2 regions of the Pseudoalteromonas sp. QJM3NY_22 genome follow, and region 1 is predicted to be linked to the other one. Evidence: predicted binding sites of a transcription regulator. Region 1 holds the regulator's gene; the other holds the start of a gene.
What was found. The regulator LexA, encoded in region 1, represses DNA repair genes until DNA is damaged. The targets are predictions, from matches to a motif close to TACTGTATNNNNATACAGTA.

Region 1 (7,558 bases):
CCCATACTTTTGCAGGCACTTTATCACCGCCACGCGCGCATTTAATTACCACAGCTACAAACAACAATTGCGATAAACCAAAGGCAAACCCACCAATACTTATGATTGCATTAAAGTCGGCAAATTGAAGAGCGTAATCGGGAATCCGACGCGGCATACCGGCAAGCCCTACAAAATGCATAGGAAAAAACAGTACGTTCACGCTCACCAGCGATAGCCAAAAATGCCATTTAGCTAGCGTGATATTAAACATATTGCCTGTCCACTTGGGCAGCCAGTAATAGGCCCCCGCCATTATCGAAAATACAGCCCCTGTTACTAGTACATAATGAAAGTGCGCCACTACAAAATAAGTATCGTGATATTGAAAGTCAGCAGGTGTAATTGCCAGCATCAATCCCGAAAAACCACCCAAGGTAAACAGCACAATAAACGCAATACTAAAAAGCATTGGCACTTCAAAAGTTATTGAGCCTTTCCACATTGTGGCAACCCAATTAAATACTTTTACTCCTGTAGGTACCGATATAAGCATGGTCGCGTACATAAAAAACAACTCGCCAGCGACCGGCATCCCAGTAGTAAACATATGATGAGCCCATACAATAAAGCTCAATAGTGCTATGGAGGATGTGGCGTATACCATTGAGGCATAGCCAAAAAGTTTTTTACGAGAAAAGGTAGGTACTATTGTAGATATAATGCCAAAGGCAGGAAGAATCATTATGTATACTTCGGGGTGACCAAAAAACCAAAAGATGTGCTGAAACATCACCGGATCGCCACCGCCTGCAGCATCAAAAAAGCTGGTCGCAAAATACTTATCGGTAAGTACCATAGTGACAGCCCCTGCAAGTACTGGCATTACCGCTATTAATAAAAAGGCAGTAATTAACCACGTCCATACAAATAAGGGCAACTTCATCCATGTCATGCCGGGGGCACGTAAGTTCACTATGGTTACAATCACATTGATTGCGCCCATTATTGAGCTAATTCCCATAATATGTACGGCAAATACAAACAATGCAGTATTATCATTACTGTATGTTGTGGACAGTGGTGCATAAAAAGTCCAACCAAATGCAGGCCCCCCACCAGGCATAAATAACGATGCCAATAGGATTAAAAACGCAAACGGCAAAATCCAAAAGCTCCAGTTATTCATTCTTGGCAATGCCATATCTGGCGCGCCAATCATGAGTGGTATCATCCAGTTAGCAAGGCCTGTAAAGGCGGGCATAACCGCACCAAACACCATAATTAAACCATGCACTGTGGTCATTTGATTAAAAAAGTGAGGATCGACCAACTGTAAGCCTGGTTGAAATAATTCAGCCCTGATCACCATAGCCATTGCGCCACCAATTAAGAACATGGTCAGCGAAAAAATTAAATATAAACTACCTATATCTTTATGATTAGTTGTGTAAAGCCAGCGTTTAAAACCTTTAGCTGGGTGATGAGCATGATGAGCTTCATTGGCGTTAGGTTGTTCTACTATGCTACTCATTAGTTCGCCTCCACTTTGGCATCAAGTGCTGTCTGTATTTGACTCGGTTGAATAACATCACCCGTATCATTACCCCACGCATTACGTTTATAAGTAATAACCGCAGCTAATTGCTTTATAGATAACTGCTTGGCAAAAGCTTGCATTGCCGTACCGGGTCGTCCATGGATAACTACATCAATGTGATCTTTTATATCGCCAAGCACTATCGGGCTGCCTTTAAGTGCAGGAAATACACCCGGTAACCCCATGCCCGTAGGCTGATGGCACGCTGCACAATTAGCCATATATACTTGTTCGCCTAAAGTCATTAACTCTTCTTTTGGGAGGGTTTTATCAAGTAATGCGGCATCTGCCAGCGCAGCTTTCTGCTTCGCCTGCTTTGCATCTGCAAGCCATGTTTTAAAATCAGCCTCAGATTTAGCGACCACCACAACGGGCATAAAGCCATGGTCTTTACCACACAACTCAGCACATTGGCCTCGGTAAGTACCTTCTTCGTTTATGTTCGTCCATGTTTCGTTTATAAAGCCGGGGTTCGCATCTTTTTTAACTGCAAAATCAGGTACCCACCAAGAGTGAATAACATCATCAGAAGTCATTAAAAATCGTACTTTTTGATTTATTGGCAGTACAAGAGGCTTATCAACCTCAAGTAAGTAGTTAGGGTTTTTATCTGCAAGATTCGCTATTTCATCTTGCGGGGTAGATAAAATAGAGTAGAACTCTACATCTTCGCCCATATATTCATAATGCCATTTCCATTGCGAACCCGTAATTTTAATAGTGAGATCAGCTTTGCTGGCATCTTCCATTGCAATAAGGGTTTTAGTGGCTGGTACTGCCATAGCAATTAAAATAACAAACGGAATTGCAGTCCAAAGTATTTCTACTTTAGTGCTTTCGTGAAATTGGGCAGGTACAGCCCCTTTAGATTTACGGTGATGAATAAGTGCCCAAAACATAATTGCGAACACTATCACCCCAATCACACAACATATTATAAATATGGTCATGTGCAGCTGATATACATTATTGCTTATATCGGTTACGCCTTTGCGCATATTGTATTGGCTGTTCGCCAAAACTGAGTGCGAAAAAACACATAATATAAGCCACAAGGTAGAGGTCAGTTTACCCATGTGACGGCTCCTTTGATGCTATTGCGAATGCAAAGCGAAGAGGCATACGGCTTAAACGCCAATTCGTTATTTTTATTTTTTTAGCCAATCTTATTTAATATTGATTGGTTTTGCTGCGCCAACAACGAGTTTGTGTATATTGTGTGTTCTCAAAACTAAAAAGCTGTGAGTTATTATTAGCTCAGCACATTAATAATTAGCTAAAAAACGAACAACAAGCAAGTTTTAGTATAAAAAACAATCAGGTGATATTGAGTAATTAATAAAAAGTCAGTAGTCAACAGAAAGTTCAAAATATGAGCAAAACAAAGGGGTTTAACGCATTCGGAGGGGGAAAATATAAGTGCAAAAAAATTTACAGCTAAAATAATTAGTTGGCTGTTTACGTCCTATTTTTAGTGCTAATGTTAAAACAAAAATGCGTGCTAAAAAGCACGCATTCATAAAAATAAATTAAAAGCTACATCCAATCAGCGTTACGAATAACTCCAACGGCTAAACCTTCTATATTAAAAGATTCATTTTCTAGATCAACTTCAATTGGCGAAAAGTCGTCATTCTCAGCATGCAATAATACTTTTCGGCCTGCTTTTTCAAACCGCTTTACGGTAACATCATCATCAACACGAGCAACTACAACTTGTCCATTTTCTGCAACTTGAGTTTTATGCACAGCTAACAAATCACCATCCATAATACCTATATCTTTCATACTCATACCGTTAACGCGCAATAAAAAATCAGCAGCAGGTTTAAACATTAATGGATCAATTTTACAATGACTCTCAACGTGCTCTTGCGCCAAAATAGGCTCTCCCGCTGCGACTCGCCCGATAAGAGGTAAACCTAACTGTTCAGGCTCTTCTTCCTCAACAAGTTGAATACCTCGGCTTGCACCTGGTTTCATCTTAATAGCACCTTTTTTAGCAAGCGCTTTTAAATGCTCTTCAGCAGCATTGGCACTTTTAAAGCCTAATGTTTGTGCAATTTCAGCACGTGTAGGAGGCATACCAGTGTCTTTAATAAAAACTTTAACTAATTCGAGAATTTGAGCTTGGCGCTTCGTTAATGGTCGCATACAACTGGTTTTCCATACAGTACATTTAACTGTGAGTATATACAGTTAAATAAAAATCGCAAATTTAAATTACATTGATTGCTTGCTGTTAATAAATCACTTTTACACTTATGTAGAAACAACGAATGCTTACATAAAATAAACATTCGTATCTTTATATTTACGATTAAGGGCTAATTTGATGACAGCCACATGTTAATAAATTGAAAACAACTTATTAGCATGTGCACTTTATGTGTACAAACACTTAAAAGGATTATCAAATGAAAAAATATTCACCATTGTTTATTGGCTTATTGTTTAGCGGCTATGCGTATGCCCAAGTCCCACTTTTCGAAGTGCAGCACTCTAACTTTACGCAAAACATTAATAAAGAAGGTAATGCTCAATCTCAATTTGGGCAACCGCTTTTCGAACTAAGCGCAAAAACCAATGCATTCTTTTTACCTGTTCAGGGAAGTGACATTGAATTTATCAAAAGTACAGCAAGTACATCAGCAACTGGTAACTTAATCTGGGTAGGTAAAAGCTTAGATGGTGACGAAGTAACACTGATAAAATCTACAAAGGGGATTTCTGGTACGATAAAGGTAAATGAACATGTTTATAAATTGCAACCGAATAAACATTCTGGTCATAATTTTATTGAATTAGATCCTGCCAAGCAACCTGCTGAGCATGCACCCGATTATCAACAATCTAATAACACTATTTCAATCAGTGAACAAATTTTAACAGAACAAAGCTTCCAAACAGCTATGGCAACTAACGCGCAAAGCAATATTAGCTTACTCGTTTTATACACCCCAGCCGCAGAACAAAAATCTAGTGATATTAATAGCTTGATTGATCTTGCAATAGTAGAGACTAATCAGGGTTACCAAAACTCAGGTGTCAATGCAGTTGTTAGTTTGGCCCATGTAAGCCGAGTTAATTATACTGAAGCTACAAATTCAGGTACGGATTTAAATCGTTTAGCTGCCAAAAACGATGGTTATATGGATGAAGCGCACACACTACGAGATCAATACGGTGCTGATGTAGTCATATTAATAAACGACGTTAACGGCTACTGTGGCCAAGCCAAAGCAATTGGTGCAAATGCTAACAGCGCATTTGCGATGGTTGATTATGACTGTGCAACCGGCTATTACTCTTTCGGTCATGAAATTGGTCATTTACAAGGTGCTCGTCATAACCCTGAAAACGATCCATCAACATCTCCTTATTCGTTCGGCCATGGTTATCAGCAACCTCAATCACAATGGCGTTCAGTAATGGCTTATAACTGCACAAATAACTGCACAAGAATCAATTACTGGTCAAATCCAAACAAATCATACAGCGGAAGTGTTATGGGAACTCCATCAAAACACGATAACGCTAGAGCCTTAAATTTAACAAACCCCACAATTGCAAATTTTAGATCTGCATCTAGCCCACCGGTAAATAACAATACACTGCAAAATAACCAATCTATCGTTGTTAGTGGTGATCGAAACAGTGAGCAATTGTTTACTTTTACAGTGCCAAGTGAAGCTGAGCAAGTCACATTTTCGACCTCTAATGGCACTGGGGATGTTGACCTACATGTAAAATATAATGCAATTGCAACGAGCAGTAACTACGATTGCCGACCGTATAAAAACGGAAATAATGAAAGCTGTAGCGACACCCGCACTGGTAATTACTCTATTATGATTAAAGGCTACAGTGCTTTTAGTAATGTCGAGTTAATAGCTAGTTACCAATAAAAGATCTGGCTCAGTATAAGCAAGTAACATTATGCTGCTTGCTTATATTTAGCCTAGGGGGATTTCTTCTTTACTGCTCGATTGTATCAATAAACTACGATATCCCTATTATTACTTCTTACTATCCGCCTCACGCTATCTGGCTATAAATTTAGATCCACTTTTTTATTTTCATTATCTTAACTTTATGAAAATATAAGCCATATTTTTACTACTATTTTAAAAGGTAAGCTTATGAGTATTTGGTATCAACCTGTTACTTTAGAGTTTTGCAAACAGCTAGATGAGGGTATAAACGGCCAAGGTACACTAATGAAAACCATGGGAATTGAAATTACCGAAATTGGTGATGATTACCTCGTAGCAACTATGCCTGCCATACCAGCGCATCATAATCCAATGGGCATGGTGCATGGAGGAGCCAACGTAGCGCTTGCCGAAACAGTAGCAAGTTATGCAGCTAACTTCGTAGTCGACTTCACTCAGTTTTATTGTGTCGGACAAGAAATTAGCGCCAGTCACTTAAAAGCATCTCGTAATGGTACTTTAACAGCCACCGCAAAAGCGTTTCATATTGGTAAGCGTAGTTCAGTCTGGGAAATAAAAATTACTAATAGTCGAAACGAGCTTTGCTGCGTATCAAGAATGACCGCAGCCGTAGTAGAGCGAAGATAATTACTTACTGTTACTTTTCGATTGGGTAAATTGTAATTTCCATACCCGCACCAATAGCAGATATACGTAATAATGTATCTGCATCTAAAGCTTGGTTAAAACACTTAGGCGATGTGCCTGATTCAAAACCAATATCAAACGTTCTACGTGAACAGCTTAACCATTGCTTTAGCGCGTTGCGCGAACACGATTCAATAAGCTCACATATATGGTTTATTGCTTTGTCAGGCGTGTTTACTACACCTGTTGCTTCAATGCGGGCTAATTGACGGTATTCGTCTTTGTCATAATGTAAAATCGTCGCGACTTTTTTCAAGTCTGCCACTAGCAAACTAATATCTTGCTTTGATTCAAGCTCAAGATCTACATTTAAAAATTGAATTTCCGACATTGTTTAGTATTTATCCTCTAATGATTACACCGCAAACTTTAACGCAGTTTTACTTTTATACCAAATCAACTATGTAATATAAGCTGTTTTATATGGTAAATAGATAGTTTTACGCATTTATAGTCCATTATTTAATATTTATCATTTTTAAGTACAAACAATACTTTTTTATAAACTCCATGGCCTGTTGACCTTTGAGGATTAAAATTAAGTGAATTATTGTTTAAAAAAGTATAAAAAATAACCTTGACTTTCACATGCCACCGGTGGCATTTTAAATGTGCGGGTTAAATACACTGTTTAAATAGGTGTATTTAAATAAAGCCAAACACACCTCACTCATATTTACGCTTACTTATAACACAAAAAATAAGTGCAAAATCTGAACTGAGTGGCATTACCTAAATTCAGCAGGAACACACAATGAAAACGTCAAAAAAATTCACTCTCAGGCCACTTAATTACATTATTAGTGCATTATTAATTAGCACGACAGCTCAAATCAGTGCTGAAGAAGCCGAACAAACAAATATAAAAAAGAAAAGTGAAATTGAGTTAATCGAAGTTACAGGTTTCAGATCATCTCTTAATAAATCACTGGCTACCAAAAGATTTGAAGTAAATACCACGGAATCAATTGCAGCCGAAGACATTGGTAAATTTCCAGATTTAAATATCGCAGAGTCACTACAGCGGATCCCTGGTGTCGCAATTTCGCGAGAAGGAGGCGAAGGACGTCAAATTACTCTACGTGGTTTAGGCCCGTCTTTTACTCGGTCAACCCTTAATGGCATGGAAGTTCCTGCTAGTACAGATGGGACTGATTCGGGTGGTGGTGTAAATGGCGGCAGAGCATTTGACTTTAACGTCTTTGCATCAGAGCTATTCAATCGCGTTGATATTCAAAAATCACCAACAGCTGCAACCGAAGAAGGAGGTATTGCAGGTACTGTCGATATGTATTCAGCAAAACCTTTTGATTCCCCCGGTCTTCATGTAGCTGCG
Region 2 (7,558 bases), 1.3 Mb from region 1:
TATGGGGCCAAAAACAGTGCGTAACTTAACGGGTGATGTCGTCGATAACTTTGTACTACCTGAGGTAGCATTAACGACTCCACAAACTATTCTAGTGTTTGTTTTAAAGGCAGTGGAAGCGCGCGCCTCATTAATCCCTCAAGAGGGGCTATTAAATGATTCACTTGATCCATACTTGTTTGTGAAAGATATTTATTTCCAGCGTCAAATTTATGAACTATACGATGGTAATCCGCCAATCAAAGAAGAGCCCGCTGATTTTGATGAAGACTTTTTAGAAAGCTTATAACCCAACACCAGCAAACAAAAACGCCAGCTAAATGCTGGCGTTTTTGTTTGCTGGTGTTGTTATTATTCGTGAATCATTAAATGCATTTGCTCATCGACCCAAGCTAGCGCTTCATGGTAGGCATCAGGTACTTTTTCACCAAGGTTTAGTTCTGTAGTTATGTCGTTAGCCGCTGACCAGTTTGCTTGCTCATAATACTTAACTAGGTTGAGGTATTGTGCCAATAAACCTTCGTTATCGAGTAATGCTGCTTTTATTTCGTTAGATAAAGGTAATTTCTGCATTACGCTTTCCATACTCTCATCTAAAATAGCATCCATTAGAGACATCATACCGGTTAAAAAAGCCATGCCAGTATCTTTAAATTGGCCATGAGAAATAGCGAGTAATTCACCAAAACGTGCTCGGGTTAAGGATAACTTGATTAATTCAACGGGTTTATCTGCAGATACTTGCGCAGCAAAAAGTAATGATAAGAGCTTTTTAATTTCGCTAGCGCCAAGCACAATAAGTGCCTGCTTAATTGTACTGATTTCAGCACGCCTTGCAAAGGCAGCAGAGTTTGAATACCTAAGAAGCTTATAAGATAGATTTACATCACGCTCAAATACATTAGTGATTTTTTTAAGATCTATTTCAATACTTGAGGTTTCATACAGTAATTCAGCTAATGCCATCTCTGATGGTGGCAATGCTTTACTTTGCACCATCTCGGGTTTTGAAAAGAAGAATCCCTGAAAATAATCAAAACCGAGTTCTAGTGCCAAGCTATACATTTCATACGTTTCAACTTTTTCGGCAAGTAATTTAATATGAGAATGTTGTTTTATATCGTCAATAACGTTTTTTATTGTACTTGTATCACATGTTAAGAAATCAATTTTAATGATGTCTATAAATGGATAAAAGTGACGCCACACAGGCTGATGAATGTAATCGTCAAGTGCAATAGTATACCCTTTATCTTTTAGGTCTTTAACAATTGCTAATAAGCGCTTCCCGGGTTGAACTGTTTCAAGTATTTCAACCACAATTGTATCTTTACCCAGTAGTGTTGGATAACCTTTTGATAACGTATCCAACGTAAAGTTTATATAAGCGGGCTTATTATCAGTTAAATCTTCTAAACCAAAGTTGAATTGACTGCCTTCTATTAAACGTGTTGTCGCTTCGTCACCATCTATATCGGGAAACACATTATCGACGCCATCGCGAAATAAAAGCTCATAACCAATGAGTTCTTTTTCACGATTTAAAATCGGTTGGCGTGCGGCATAAAAGTACATAAACAATTCCGTATGAGTAAAGTCAGCAGGTATTGTAATAATATATTGGAAAACATTCAAAATAGCATTACGTATATTTGCATGATTAATAAATTATCATTAAAAATAAGAGGGTTTATCTGTTTTATTTTGTGAGTTTACATAGTGTTGTTCTAAAAGTGTGCAGCATGAATATTTTTAAACTAGGAAAAGGTAACAAGTTGGAGATTTCCATATTAGGCATGATATAGTCGGCTGGAATGCTTTTACCTCAATGCTGTCTTTATTATAAAATTTTAAGAGTCAATATTCGGATTAAAAGCTTGGTATTATTAAATGTGCGGAGGCTAATTTGGAAACAGGAATGATTATTTCACTGGCGTTATATTTTGTTGTAATGCTAGGTATCGGACTATATGCATATAAACAATCTACAAGCGATGTCTCTGGTTACATGTTAGGTGGGCGAAACTTATCACCAAGTGTTGCAGCTCTTTCAGCTGGTGCATCAGACATGAGTGGTTGGCTTCTTATGGGTCTGCCTGGTGCGATGTATTTATTTGGTTTAAGTAAAGCTTGGATTGCAATAGGCTTGGTAGCTGGCGCTTGGGCAAATTACTTTTTAGTTGCTCCTCGTCTACGTGTTTATACAGAGAAAGCAAACGATTCGGTTACAATTCCTGATTACTTTGCAAATCGTTTTGCAGATAATAAAAATATCCTTCGTGTTATTTCTGCAATCATAATTATTCTTTTCTTTACGCTTTATACATCATCAGGTGTAGTTGCAGGTGGTAAGCTATTTGAAAATTCATTTGATATGAGTTACGAAATGGGCTTGTATGTAACAACAGGCGTTGTGGTTATATACACTCTGTTTGGTGGCTTTTTAGCAGTAAGTTTAACTGACTTTGTGCAAGGATGTATTATGTTTTTATCCTTGTTAATTGTCCCTATTGTAACTTACAGCATGCTGGATAACTCTGTGGTTGATACACTTTCAACAGCAACTTATGATCTACTACTTAGTGCACCTAAACCAGACGAAAAGGTACCATTAGACATGCTTAACTGGTTTGCCGGTGGCTCAGTTGTTGCAATTATTTCAGCATTAGCATGGGGGCTTGGCTATTTCGGTCAGCCGCATATAATTGTTCGTTTTATGTCTGTGCGTTCGGTTAAAGATATGCCGGCTATGCGACGTATTGGTATGTCGTGGATGACGTTATCTGCAATAGGTGCAGTTTTAACGGGTTTATTTGGTGCTGCATATATGATCGAAAATCAAATGTTGATTGGCGATAAAGAAACTATCTTCTTAGTTTTATCAGAACTTGTATTTCATCCATTGATAGCTGGTTTTTTGCTTGCTGCTATTTTGGCTGCAATCATGAGTACTATTTCATCACAGTTATTGGTTTGTTCAAGCTCACTAACTGAAGATTTTTATAAAATTTATCTAAATCGCAGTGCTTCACAAACAGAATTAGTTTTGGTTGGTCGTATTAGTGTTGCACTTGTTGCTATGTTTGCTATTTACTTAGCGTACGATAAAGACAGTTCTATATTAGATTTAGTGAGTAATGCTTGGGCTGGATTTGGAGCTGCTTTTGGTCCATTAGTGCTGATCAGCCTTTATTGGAAACGCATGAACTTTGAAGGTGCGTTAGCCGGTATGATAGTTGGGGCTGTAACCGTTCTAGTTTGGTTTTATGCGCCAATTAAAGTCAATGGCGAACATATTAGCACACTAATTTACGGTATTGTCCCAGGCTTTATATTATCGAGTATTGCAATCGTTGTGGTTAGTTTGGGTACTAAAGCACCTAAAAAGGAAATCACTGACTTATTTGATGAAGTGGAAAAAGAACTGTAATTAGCTGAATTCAAGTTCGAATTAAGCAATAAAAAAGGGAGCAACTTAGTTGCTCCCTTTTTTATTTATATATTAGTAAACGGTTTAGCTTACTTTTTTCTCATCGTTATCTTGGACAGCGGAAGCGTTGTCTGCTTTTTTATTTTTAGCTGGCGCTTTGGTGACAACTGGGTCTTTGCCACCTTTTAATATAGTCATAAAGTCTTCTTTACTCTTTGCTATTTCTAAAGCAAGTGACTCTATTTGTTGCTCGCTCAATGGCACATCTACCTTTTCTAACATTAGCTCAAGCGACTCAGCAATATCGAGCATTTTGTCATAAGCATCAGCTTCTTTTTTAGTAGTAAACGTCATGCGCTCGACTCCGTTTCGTTCTACAACATATTTAACAACAACAGCCATGATTTCTCCTGCAAGCTTGCGTGGCAATGTGGTTTATGAAAACCATTAGATTACTGTTTTTATGTACAGTAATGGTTTGTGGTGTAATTTGCAAGTATCTGATATTAATTTTTAGTTTATTTAAGATTTGACAAAAAACTGTAACTTTACTTTATTTAATAAATCACTTGTTGTACCAGCTGCATTTTAGGATTTCGGATAATAGTGATCATGTGTTTAGGTGATTTTATATAATGAGCTATTTTTATTTTACTATTTCCTGAGCAAAATTTAATAATTCGAAAGTACAATAAGGAAAATAAATGCGTCTTTTACAAAAACTCTTATTCATAAGTATATTATGTTTGCTCCCGACTACTGCAGCGTTTTCACAGGTAGTTGATGTGGTCAAAGAAATGCCTAAATATGATGTTGTAAGTATTAATGATGCTGATGCGAGTATGCTCGCTAAGCTACCAGGAATAGGGAAGAAAAAAGCACAAGCAATAGTTGATTATAGGGAAGCAAATGGAGAGTTTACTGAAGTAAACGATTTAGCGAAAGTGAAAGGTGTAGGAAAAAAGTTAATAACTAAGCTAAAAGATAAAATAACATTATAAGTGGGTTAGGGCGCTTCTAAGCGCCCTGAACATATTCTTTTAATGCTTTACTAAGATTTTTTTTGGCAAAATTAATTTCGATAGGCGTAGTTAATAATGGATAACAAAGTACACCAAGCATTAAAAATGGAATAACTACCCAGCCTTCAAATAGGGTAAATATTAAAAACAGTGGGCTTAATAATATAAGCTTTATTATACGTAATAACACGCGTTCAGTAGGTGAAATCAGACCTAGCGATAGGGCTATAACGGCTTGCCTTTCGCGTACTTTTAAATGTTTTAATTCTATAATTTGACTCGAAAAAAAAGTAAACATACTAATTAAACCGATCTTTTAAAAAGCAAACGACTACTAATCACTATAAAAAATACACTAGCAAATAGTCCAAATATGATTTCCATCCAAGCGGGCATACTCAAACCCAAAAATTGCCAGTCTATATTTCCACAATCACCAGTTGCCTGAAAAAAGCTAGGGATCCACTCATGCAATGGTAAAAATGATGGGAAATTAGGTTCAAATTCACAGCTAAAAGCAAAAGGGTCTGTGGTGGTTTGCATATCTATATGTTCTTGAGCAATCAGGTATCCCCAAACACTTGATACGCCCCAAGTTAAGTAAGCCGCTATTCTGACTACTTTGTTTTGCGGTTTAATTGAGCCAATAATACCAGCGCTAAGTAACCCTAGTACTGCGGTACGTTGATAAATACACATTATGCAAGGTGCTAACCCCATTTTGTATTGAAAGAAAAGGGCGGTTACTTCAAGTAAAAAAACAATAACGGTGAATAAAATCCACGGGGTACGTTGAGTCGGTAATTGTGCAAGCCAGTTCATAAAAATTCCACGCTTAAATAAGACGATATATTATGGCGTAGGATAAAGTACGCAGCAACAAAAAGGAAAAAAAAGCTATCGAAGTAGCTTTTTTTAAGATGAGATTAGTGACTACTTGATGTAGCCCCTATGGTCGCTACATGATGATCTATCCAGCCCCATTGATACATTAGTTCGGTCATATCGCTTAAACCTATGTAAGTAAAGGTAAGCCCTATAGTAGTTAACACGATTGTATATGGTAATGCCATGTAAACCATTCTCCCATAGGACAAGCGCAGTACTGGGGCAAGTGTTGATGTAAGCAAAAATAAAAATGCAGCTTGACCGTTTGGAGTCGCAACACTTGGTAAATTGGTACCTGTATTAATAGCAACAGCTAAAAGGTCGAATTGATCACGGGTAATTTCCCCAGCTTTCAGTGCCGCTGCAACTTCGTTTATATACACAGTACCAACAAATACATTATCGCTTACCATGGAGAGTAATCCATTGGCGATAAAGAACATGACTAATTGTAATTGCCCTTCAAATGTAAGTACCCAAGCAATAACAGGTGTGAATAGGTGTTGGTCTATAATAACGGCAACAACGGCAAAAAACACACATAAAAGCGCTGTAAATGGCAGAGCTTCCTCAAATGCTTTTCCTAGTTGATGTTCTTCAATAATACCGGCAGAGGCAGTTGCCAATATAATCACTGATAAACCTATTAACCCAACAGCGGCTAAATGCATTGCTAAACCGACAATAAGCCATACCGCAATGAACGCTTGGATAGTTAAGTTAACTTTATCGCGTTTAGTTCTTTTACTATCAAGCCCTTCAGCGTGATTTTTTAAAATAGTGTGAATTTTTTTAGGTAATTTAGCGCCATACCCAAAGGCTTTTGTTTTTTCCAGAACAAAAGTAGTTAATAAACCAGCAAAAAATACAGGCAAGGTGATAGGCAGCATTCTTAAGAAAAACTCACCAAACTGCCAACTCGCTCGTTCAGCAATAATTAAATTTTGAGGCTCACCAACCATAGTACAAACACCACCGAGTGCAGTGCCAATAGATGCATGCATTAATAGGTTACGTAAAAAAGCACGAAACTCTTCGAGTTCTTGGCGATTAACTTCTTTTACTTGATTATCATCATTTATATCATGTTCGCTGTTGGAGTCTTTTCCTGACGCGACTTTGTGATAAATACTGTAAAATCCCATTGCAACGGCAATGACTACTGCCATAACTGTTAATGCATCTAAAAATGCAGATAAAAAAGCAGCTGCAAGAGTAAACGCTAAAGATAAAATAGATTTACTTCTGACTGACACGACTAGTTTCGTAAAAATGTAGAGTAATAAATCTTTCATGAAGTAAATGCCGGCGACCATAAAAATCAACAGCAAAATTACATCTAAGTTTTGTGCTATTTCATGTTCAACTTGTCCTGCAGTCGTCATTCCTATAAATAAGGCTTCAATGACAAGTAAGCCACCAGGCTGCAGTGGATAGCATTTAAGTGCCATTGCCAAGGTGAATATAAATTCTAATACCAACGCCCAGCCTGCCACGTATTGATTTAGTTGAAAAAGGATAGGGTTAATAATTAGAAACGTAATGATCGTATATTTATACCATTGTGGCGCATTACCTAAAAAATTCTTAAATGTTGCAGTTAAAACACTCTGCTGCATAGGTGTTCCTTTTTATTGTACTTATATGTATAGCTAGTGCCCGTTAAGTTAATTCAGCTAAAGCTTTGTGTAAACAAAAATATGCGAGTGATAACAATGTACCTAATGTGAATATGGCCTATATTTATATACACTGTAGCTAAAATAGAAAAATCAAAATTTAATTATTTATAAATATTAAATATCTACTCATTTGGTTGAACTAATATACCTTACTTTACTTGTTAGTTGTGCTTCCTCTGGTACAATCAGTCAGTTATTCGTGTAAGACGATAAGTTGTAGATTACTTCGAGTGGGAATTGAATGAGAATTTTTAAAGCGAAAAGCCCAGCAGGATTTGCTGAAGAATATATAGTTGAGTCTATTTGGAATGGCGATTTCCCTCCAGGTTCAATTCTACCTGCCGAGCGAGAGCTCTCAGAGTTAATTGGTGTCACAAGAACAACTTTACGAGAAGTACTACAGCGTTTAGCTCGCGATGGTTGGTTGACTATTCAGCACGGTAAACCGACACGAGTTAATAATTTTTGGGAAACGTCTGGTTTAAATATTCTTGAAACGTTAGCACGCCTTGATGAAGATAAAATGCCTGAGCTGA

Region 2: the regulator LexA is predicted to act here: its motif matches at 3,884-3,903, upstream of AC0VZ4_RS14820 (YebG family protein).

The regions. Positions count from the first base shown of each region.
Region 1 covers NZ_CM149655.1:157,217-164,774, reverse strand. The annotation lists gene ctaD (cytochrome c oxidase subunit I) at 1-1,513, opposite strand, end outside; gene coxB (cytochrome c oxidase subunit II) at 1,513-2,655, opposite strand; gene lexA (transcriptional repressor LexA) at 3,116-3,733, opposite strand; gene AC0VZ4_RS00815 (M12 family metallo-peptidase) at 3,997-5,487, shown strand; gene AC0VZ4_RS00810 (PaaI family thioesterase) at 5,722-6,162, shown strand; gene AC0VZ4_RS00805 (hypothetical protein) at 6,173-6,553, opposite strand; gene AC0VZ4_RS00800 (TonB-dependent receptor) at 6,977-7,558, shown strand, end outside.
Region 2 covers NZ_CM149655.1:3,231,218-3,238,775, reverse strand. The annotation lists gene AC0VZ4_RS14835 (MlaA family lipoprotein) at 1-289, shown strand, start outside; gene AC0VZ4_RS14830 (EAL and HDOD domain-containing protein) at 352-1,575, opposite strand; gene putP (sodium/proline symporter PutP) at 1,919-3,430, shown strand; gene AC0VZ4_RS14820 (YebG family protein) at 3,515-3,832, opposite strand; gene AC0VZ4_RS14815 (ComEA family DNA-binding protein) at 4,135-4,431, shown strand; gene AC0VZ4_RS14810 (DUF6170 family protein) at 4,448-4,750, opposite strand; gene dsbB (disulfide bond formation protein DsbB) at 4,756-5,274, opposite strand; gene nhaB (sodium/proton antiporter NhaB) at 5,379-6,959, opposite strand; gene fadR (fatty acid metabolism transcriptional regulator FadR) at 7,264-7,558, shown strand, end outside.